Regions from separate parts of the Paraburkholderia sp. EB58 genome, predicted to be linked through region 2. Evidence: riboswitches for the same ligand, from Rfam matches in the RefSeq annotation. Region 2 holds a riboswitch; the other holds the start of a gene.
What was found. A riboswitch is a leader RNA that binds a small molecule or an ion and turns the genes downstream of it on or off. The one in region 2 is predicted to bind fluoride.
Positions count from the first base shown of each region.

Region 1: it holds a riboswitch for fluoride, as region 2 does, so the genes downstream of both, crcB (fluoride efflux transporter CrcB) here and P3T40_RS05660 (MutS-related protein) in region 2, are expected to answer to the same signal.

Region 1 covers NZ_JBNDMQ010000022.1:11,647-16,341, reverse strand. The annotation lists gene P3T40_RS27690 (hypothetical protein) at 1-40, shown strand, start outside; gene P3T40_RS27685 (sensor histidine kinase) at 27-1,673, opposite strand; fluoride riboswitch at 1,900-1,963, shown strand; gene crcB (fluoride efflux transporter CrcB) at 2,037-2,417, shown strand; gene P3T40_RS27675 (TonB-dependent receptor) at 3,073-4,695, shown strand, end outside.
Region 2 covers NZ_JBNDMQ010000003.1:115,162-119,856, forward strand. The annotation lists gene P3T40_RS05655 (MutS-related protein) at 1-1,035, opposite strand, end outside; gene P3T40_RS05660 (MutS-related protein) at 1,032-2,567, opposite strand; fluoride riboswitch at 2,732-2,794, opposite strand; gene P3T40_RS05665 (glycosyltransferase) at 2,838-3,899, opposite strand; gene P3T40_RS05670 (glycosyltransferase family 87 protein) at 3,942-4,695, opposite strand, start outside.

The DNA of each region.
Region 1 (4,695 bases), on a different contig from region 2:
CAAACTGCTGAAGCCGCGCCGGCTCTTCACCGCGTACTAAGGCCTGGCGCACCCAGCGCCAGCATCTCGGGCTCTTCGTGCGACGCACGAAGCTCCGCTTCCGGCAGCGAGAAATAGAACGTCGTGCCGACCCCTTCGGTCGACTCCGCCCAGACGCGGCCACCATGCCGCTCCACCACGCGGCGCACCAGCGCCAACCCGATCCCCTCGCCCGTTGCGACGTTGCCGTGTAAGCGCTGAAACGCGCTGAAGAGACGCGGAATGGCGATAGCCGGAACGCCGAGCCCGTTGTCTTTCACATAGAAGATGCGTAACGATTGAACGCCGGGCGGCGCCGGCGTCGTACCGATTTCGACACGCCCGTCGCGCGACGCATCGAGATAGTTGATCGCATTGCCCACCAGATTCGCGAACACCTGCTCGAGCGCAGTCGGATCGCCCCACACCGACGGCAGATCGTGGACGACCACGCGTGCCCGGCGCGCCCGGATCGACACCTGCATCGCATCGATCACACGCTGGACGATGTCGCGCACATGCACCTGCTGGCGGCGGTACTCGACGCGGCCGACGCGCGAGAGCCGCAACAGCGCGTCGATGATGTGCGACGCGCGCAGCACCGCGGTTTGCAGATAATGCAACGCCTCGCCGATATCCTCGTCGACCAGTTGCTCGATATGTTGCCGCCGTGCCGCCGTGAGCGACGACTGCCGGACCGCTGCGCGCAGGTCGTCGCAAGCATGAATCAGTTCCTTCGAGAATCCCTGCAGGTTGACGAGCGGCGCGCGCAGATCGTGCGACACGCTGTAGATGAACATCTCGTTTTCCTGGGTCTGCTGACGCAGCGTCTCGTTGATGGCCGCCAATTCATTCGCGCGGCGCGCGAGATCGGACTGGAAACGAGCCTGGATGCGCTCCGCCTCGAGCAGGCGGCGGCTCGTCTCGTGCAGCGTCTGATCGAGCCGGGCGATTTCATCGGAGCCGCGGTCGATCGGCGCGAGCGGTTCATTGCTGGCGAGCCGTACGGCGTTGTCGGAGAGCAGCGCCAGCCGCCCACGCACGCCGCGCGTAAAAAGCCACACGGCCAGCGCGACAAACAGTAGCGAACCCAGCACGGCGGCCACCACCAGAATCTGCTGCCGCTCGCGCGCAGCCTCGGCCTCGGTGGAACGTTGCGTGTCGAGGAGTCGCTCCTCGTTCTGGAATGCCGCGATCTGGGCACGGAAACGGTCGAGCACGTCGGTACTCGCCAGCTCGCTGAACCGTTCGATGACGTCGCGCCGGCGCCCGGAATGCAACAGGTCCTGCACGCGGTCCGACCATTGCCGGTACGCCTGCACGGATTGGCGGATCTGCACCGCGCGTTCCACCTGCACAGGGTTGTCGGCCACCAGATCGGCCAACTGGTCGATGCGCCGGTCGATGTCCATCCACAGCGCCACGGGCGTCGTGACGTCGGCGTCGTTGCTGAGCACTGCGCCGCGCAGACGCACCGAGTCGAGCAGCACCGGCTCCAGAATCGCCGTGGTCTGGCGCAGCACATCCTCGCTGTGGGTCGCCCAGCGCTCAGCCTGCGCGGCATCCACCTGTGCCTTGACCAGCCCCGAAAGGAGAGCGAGCTCAAACACGGCAGGAATCGCGATCAGCAACAGCCCTTTGGTTGTCAGTCTCATGCGTACGCGAAGGAGTTCAGGAGCCCGGCAGGCCGCGCAGGGGACAGTACATTATGTCGGCGTTTGCCCTCGATGACAAAGGCTGTCAGCGTGGCGAGCTGCCCGGCGGCATGGTATCGCTCACTCCGCGCCCGGTGCGTCGACACGCCCCATGCGTGCCGCATTGGCCGGCCCCGCACCCTCGGCGCCACCCCACCTGTCCCCGCATGCTGCGTCGATGATAAAATCGCCCGTTGGAGATGGCATTCTCCTTTAACCGCCCGTGTAGGGCTGATGATGCCTGCATGCCCGGATGATTGCGGACACAACGTATCTGCGCTCACCCCGGTTTGTCGACCTTGCGACCTGGCCAGGCGTCCTTCCATGTATTTATCTATTCTTGCAGTGGGTATTGGCGGTGCATTGGGTTCACTGTTCCGCTGGTTTCTCGGTATCCGTCTGAACGGGGTGTTCCCCGCCCTGCCGCTTGGCACCCTTGCCGCCAACATAATCGCTGGTTACGTGATCGGGGTCGCCGTGGCGTTTTTTGCCCGCTTGCCGGAGCTCGCGCCTGAATGGCGACTGTTCGTCATTACCGGTCTGATGGGTGGCCTGTCCACGTTTTCCACCTTCTCTGCCGAAGTCGTGCAGCGCTTGCAGGAAGGCCGTCTCGGCTGGGCCGCAGGTGAAATTGCCATCCACGTATCGACTTCGCTGATCATGACGGTGCTTGGAATTGCAACCGTATCGCTCGTGTCGCGCTAATCCATAGGAAGCTATTTCTTACGTTTCGTTAGGATCTGGGCTTCCTGGCGGCTGGGCACTTAACCGCGCCCGCACCCTTTTGAGAGTCGACCGGCTCCAACTTCACCGCAAGTCGCGCAACCTTCCCGTCCCGCTCCAAGCCGCGGAAATAGTAATAATTTCCTTCGCGCTTTACCCGTTGTGCTAACGACTTGTTGCACCCGCAATTCGACATGATTGAGTAACGAATCATGGTGTCGGGTTATTCCATTCGTCTAAAAAAATTTAATCCTGTCAAATTTTTTTGAATACGGCATTGTGCGGTCATCGTTTCTTAAGACTCGGATGGCAAGCGTCTTGCAAGATCTTGTCAGCAAGTAAAGGCGACGACGTGGCGCAATAAGCAACGACATGCAAATCGAAAAGTAAACGTAATTATTTTGTTAAGGATACCTAAGAATTATGAGGTCATGAGGAGCACGGATGAGTTCGACGTCGTGAATGGAACGAGGCGCAATACAGATAGTGCCCAACGGGATAAGAACCGCCGCGCAACGCAATCGGGAAAGGTGGATTGCCTGGTCTTAACGCGGGTTGTCGTAAATCGAGCTGGAGCGGTTCATAAGACTGCTCTACGCACAACAGGTGTGGCCTTACTAATAAGTATGGGGGAAAGATGAAGCAAAGAGTTTTGGCGGTTGCGATCAAGAGAATAATCTGGGCCGAACTTGCATTGTCAGCCGCGCTCGCCGTACCGGCGCTCGCACAAAGCCAGCCGGCTACAACGGGGACGACGCCCCCTGCCGAAGCCACGGGTGGCGCGGAGTCTCCCGCCCCGGCTACAGGCGCGGCCCAAAGTGGCACAGCAGGCACAACGGGCAAAGCGGCCACAACTGGCAAAACCGCCACAGCGACCACGGTCAAGCAACTGCAGACGTTCCAGGTGACTGGCTCGCTAATCCGCAGCTCGGACAAGGTCGGCTACAACCAGGTGCAGACCGTCAGCCAGAAGGACATCCAGGACAGCGGCGCGAACAGCGTCGCCGACTACCTGCGCTCTACCACCGCCAATTCGGCGAATAGCTGGAGCGAAGGACAAACCGGCAACTTTGCGCCGGGCGCTGCGGGTCTCGCGCTGCGAGGTCTGAGCGAGAAATATACGCTGGTGCTGATCGACGGACAGCGCGTCGCGCCGTTCGCGTTCTTCTCGAATAGCGTGGACAACTTCTTCGACCTGAACACGCTGCCGCTCAACGTCATCGACCGGGTCGAGATTGTGAAGACCGGTGCTGTGTCGCAATACGGCTCCGACGCTGTTGCGGGCGTGGTCAATATCATCACGAAGCACGATTATCAGGGCCTGCAGCTCGACGGCAGTTACGGCAGTTCGGTCAGCAACGGTGCGGGTAACGGCACAACCAAGTTCAGCGTGCTCGGCGGTTTCGGCGATCTGAACTCCGACCGCTTCAACATCACGGCGGCGGCCAGCGTCTATCAGGACGCCGGCTCCACGCTCGCCGATCGCGATTCAACCTCAGCGCAGGATTTCACCGGCATGCCGGGCGGTCTGTCGCTGCTCGCACCGTCGTTCTGGAATACGCCTAATGGTCCGCAGGCATTGAGCAATTGTCCGTTCGGCGGCTCGGTGCACCCCGCGGCAAGCAATTTTCTCGGCGCCTTCTCGGGAGGCCCCGGCACGGTGTGCGCGTTCAACACCGCAAATAGCACTTCGATCGAGCCGCAAACACAACGCCTGAGCGCGAAGGTCCATGCGGACTTCAAGATCGACGATACGACCACCGCTTTCGCCGACCTGTGGGAAAGCCACAACGAGACCACGTACAACCTTGGCCTCGATGGCAACATCGTGGGCAGCCCGCAAACGCCGACGCTGGTATTAGGCCCGGGAGGGATATTCACTCCGTTCAATAACGTCGTCCCGGTGAGCAACCAGTTCAACACGACGGGCGCCGCGACACCGCTAACCTATGCATTCCCCAACACCGTGGCCGAAAGGACCGACGCCAACTACTGGCGCGCGTCCACCGGCGTCAAAGGATCGTTCACGCTGCCCTACGGCGACTGGGACTGGGCGACGTCGGTCAGTCATTCGCAAAGCACGGTCGACAACACGTACTCGAACCAGTTGAACGTCAACGCACTGAACAACATCTTCCAGAACGGGGTCTTCAACTTCGCCAACCCTGCCTCGACGCCGAACGGATTGAACGGGCTGTACCAGAACGCGACCAACGAGGGCATCTCGAAGCTCGATACCGTCGATGCAACACTCTCGACG
Region 2 (4,695 bases):
CAACCCGACAGCGCACAGGAACGTCGACTTGCCGCCCTGATTGGCACCAGTGATGATGAGCAGCTCCATGCCGTCCCCGCGTACGTCATTGCCGACTGGCGCGTGCTCCATACGCAGCGCCAGACTCGCGTCATACAAACCGTCACAAGCCAGTTGCCTGTCGTTGCGTGGCAGTGGAACGGGAACGCACACGCGGAGGCAGCGCCGCTTCAAGTCAGCATGCAAGTTGATGCAACCGATGTAAAAGGCGAGTTCGGTACGCAGCATCGTGAAGAAGCTGAGTATGTGGTCGACCGATTGCGCAAGCGCGTTGGCAACGAGATTGATGCCGCGCGCCTCCAGATCCGCCAGCGCCCGGGCGCCGTTCTCATCGCGATCAGCAATACGAAACGTCAGCGAAGGCGGCCGTTTCACGAGCAGACGCTTCAGAAAGTTAGGATCCTTATCGCGGGGTTTGCGCAAAATGTACTGGGTTCCCTTGTTACCGCTGCCCAGGCCCGCGCTGATCAACACGCCTCCGTTGAACTTAAGCTCCTTGAGACAGCGCTGGATCGTCGAGAAATAGTCGTCCGTCAACTCGCCCTGGATCATCGAGAAAAACCGCACAAATCCTTCCGACTGAAAGCTCGCTGTTTGCAGGTCAGCCAGACTCCTCAGTTTCTTCAGCACGCCAACGAATTGCTGGATCAACTCCCGGGAACCATGCAACACCGAACTGGGCGACGCGGTAAAGAAGCTGTAGTAGCTCTTCTTTTCGATTTCGATCGCTTCGAGCGCGATGGCGTGGAGCTGCCGCACCACGGCTTCGTTGATGATGCAGTCGTTGAGGATCGCCTGGCGCCAGGCGATTTCGTCCGGCTCGACTGAGCTCACCACAACGACACGCCTGACGATCTCGAGAATAAACGCGTCCCCGCTGGCCATTGACTGATATAGCGTGTTCAGCCCAAGGTCCCGCACCAGCGCTTCCTCGTTCCAGCCAGGCTCGCGGTGCAAGTTCAAATCGCGGTCTTTGTACAGGAGATGTGCCTTCATAGCCCAAGCCGCTCCTTCAGACGGTCATAGCTCAGGCCGTAGTGCTCGGCAATCGACGCCGCATAAGCGCGACCGTCGGCCGCCCTCCTCCTTACCCGATACGTGCGGGAAGCCGGATCTCCAGGCTTGATTTCGCTCGCCATGCTCACCGCCTGCGCACCCAGATTCGCAAGCTCATCGATGAAAGTCACGCAAACGCACAATGCGCCGCGTTCCAATATCTCACCGATGATCTTCTTGCTCAGGAAAAGTGCATCCGTCAGCGTCGTTGAACTGAATATCTCGTTCATGATGACGACGCTGCGCGAGCTTGCGTTCGCCACGATCTGATGGACCCGCATCAGGTCGTCTTGCAGCTCGCCGCGCAAGTCTTTCGTATTTTCTTCGTGCTCGAAATGCGTGAAAAGCCGGTCGTAGAGAAAGAGTGCAGCGCTTCGACCGGGGATAGGACAGCCAACCTTTGCCAGATAGTGCAGTTGGCCGAACAGACGCGCAAAGGTCGTCTTGCCACCGTTGTTGGGACCCGATACGACGATGAGACGCTCTTCGCCATCGAGACGAAAGTCGTTGCATACGACCTGCCGGTGTTCGGTCACGAGCTTGTGCGCGAGCGCCAGATCGAACGTCTCATTGCCATGCACTGCTTTACTGCCGGACGAGACACGCGGGTAGCAAAAGTTCAGGCCCGCCGCTTTGCAGACGCCTATGTAGTCGCGGTAGGCAAGATAGAACTGGACTTCACGGTCGAATGTCTGGATCGTGGCATCGAGATAGTTGGCGTGATTCGAGCAAAACGTTACGGCCTCCGTGAACACCTGCGGATGCAGTTGCGCAACGAAATCGAGTACATGTGCCTCGACGTGGTTCATTTCCAGCCAGTCGCGCAGCTCAACGCGGTGGTCCTTGACAGCACTCTGCTTGAATCGCTCGAAGATGCCCAGCACTTCGGCGCTGTAGTCGGCTTCCCCGTCGTAGTCTTGCACCGTCACCGCGCTGCCCTTGATGCGCACGCAATATCGGATCGCCGAGAGGCGTCTCCTGATTTCGGCAGCCTCATGTATCAGCAACCGGAAGCGCTCCGACGCGACGTACCCGGCCAGATAGAGCTGGAATCCACGCAGCCCTTTCGACCGCGGCGAGGCCGCCGGCAACGCGCGATCGAAGTTCAGAAGCGTTTCGCCGTAGACCGCCACGGCTTCCATGAACCACCAGGTTTTCTGGAGCCGATAGTAGAGCTTCTCCGCTTGAGCAAGGTATTCACGCACTTTGCGCATACCTTGAGCGAAGGCTTCGATACTGTCGAGTACGTCCGCGTTGTCGAGGTCTTGCATGACCTCATGGCGGTATGCGATCGCTTCCTCGCGCGATAACTCGGCATAAAAGAACGGCTTCAGGTTGTAGTTATTTCGGCCGAGTGTGACGGCCGAGACAATCTGATCGAGGTTGAGATCGCCAAAGAAATCCGGTTCCAGCGCGTCATCGCGTTTTGGACCGTCCTGCGGCGTTTCGAAAAGGATGCTGTGAAAGGCCATGCCTACCCTCTCCCTGCGTGCACGGCCACGCATTCGACCGCAATCTACGAAGCGGGCAAACGTGGTCGGTACGGCGAATCGGACTGGGAGGGGTGCCTGCTTGGCAATGGCGCACGCTTGCGGGAAGCGAAGCGAGTCGAAGTATGCCCACAGTGCCCGAGTCCAGGCCTGTAGGCATCATTAGCCCCTAGGGGCGGTTTTGGAGGAATGCCATCTCCACATCAGATTTCAGTGTATGCCGCGCAACACCAGGAAGCAAGCCGCTGCCCCCTATCGCCCAGCCACACGCATACGCGGCGCAATCCGCTTGCGCGCATGCTCGAAGCGCAGTGACGCAGCTGCACCCGCCACGTTTTCACGCACCGGCAGCGCGCTCACCTTGCTGCGGGCCTGATAGCGGCGCCGCACGAGATATACCGGCCGCTCTTTTGACTCGTAGTAGATGCGCCCAATGTATTCGCCGATCACACCGATCCCGATCAGCTCGATGCCGCCCATGAAGAGCAACACGCACAGCAGCGACGCATAGCCCGGTACCGGATTGCCGAGCAGCAGCGTGCGCCCGATCATGAAGCCACCATAGACGAAAGACAACGCGGCGATCGCGAGGCCAATATACGTCCAGCACCGCAGCGGCACCGTGCTGAAGCTTGTGATGCCTTCGAGCGCGAAATTCCACAGCCGCCATCCCGAGAATTTCGAATGACCGGCGCTGCGTGCTTCACGTTGATACTCGACGATCACGGTGCGATAGCCCACCCACGCGAACAGCCCCTTCATGAAGCGGCGCCGCTCCGGCAGGCGCTTCAGCGCGTTGACCACCTGGCGGTCCATCAGCCGGAAGTCACCGACGTTCTCCGGTACCTTCAGATCGGACAGCGCATTGTGGACGCGGTAGTACAGCGCGGCCGCAGTGCGCTTGGCAAACGAATCGCATGCGCGGTTAGTCCGTTTTGCCGCGACCACTTCGGCGCCTGCGCGCCAGTGTTCGATCATCACAGGAATCAGGCTGGGCGGATCCTGCAGATCAGCGTCGATCGGGATCACCGCGTCGCCGAGCGCCTCGTCGAGGCCCGCCGTCAGCGCCGCCTCCTTGCCGAAGTTGCGCGTGAGGTCCACCACCCGCACCCGCGCGTCTTTCGCGCTGGCTGCGATCAGCTTGTCGAGCGTTGTATCGCTGCTGCCGTCGTTCACGCAGACGATCTCGAAGCGAATCCCTTCGATCGCTTCCAGCACCGGCACGATCTGTGCAAAGAAATGATCGACGGCTTCGCCTTCGTTGTAGAACGGCACAACCAGCGAAATCAGATTTCTAGTGTTATGTGTGGACATGATGCCCCCCTTCCCCGTTAAATCAATTGTTTTTACTGGCACTTAACGCTGCAATCCTTGAAACGGTACGAGCGACGGCTCGGATTGCACGTCACCGCCTTCCAGCACCGCGGGTTCCCGCCGCTCCTGCGCGATCCGCCGCATCAACATCCAGAGCGTCGCCGCAACCACGAGCGGCATGAATTGAAATTTCAGTTGCATCACCACGAAGACGCCCGCAATGGGCACAAACCACAGCCCCACCAGCCACTCGCGCTCATAGCGCTTCCAGCCGCGGGCGAGTCCGTGCCGCACGCACCATGCGATCAGCATGCCTAACCAGGTGAGGTCGTAGTCGAACAGATAGGGGCTGACGAGCAGACTCGCGCAGATCAACACTGCGGCGCGCAGCTCATAGGAACACTCGCGGCCCCATGCGTTGCACACTGCCGCTGCGCCAATCAATGCGGCTGCGCCCTGTGCTGTATAGGCCCATGCGGCAGGAACGTGCGCTAGCGTTGCCAGCGCGAACACGGTCGGGATCCGTGCAAGCGCCGCACGGCCTGACTCGACGAAACCGGCAATCATGCCCGCGTTGTGCAGAAAGGCCGCCAGCGTCCCCGTGCCGAACGCCAGTACGGACACCACAAGCAGGACCGCTGCCGTCGCCGCCATCGCAGCAAGCACGCGCCAGGACCGCGAACACAACAACGCAAGCGGAAACAGCACGGCCAGATGTGGCTTGATGCATAGCAATCCCAAACAGATGCCGGCGAGCACGGGTTGACGCCGCAACAACACCAGACCAATTCCCGCG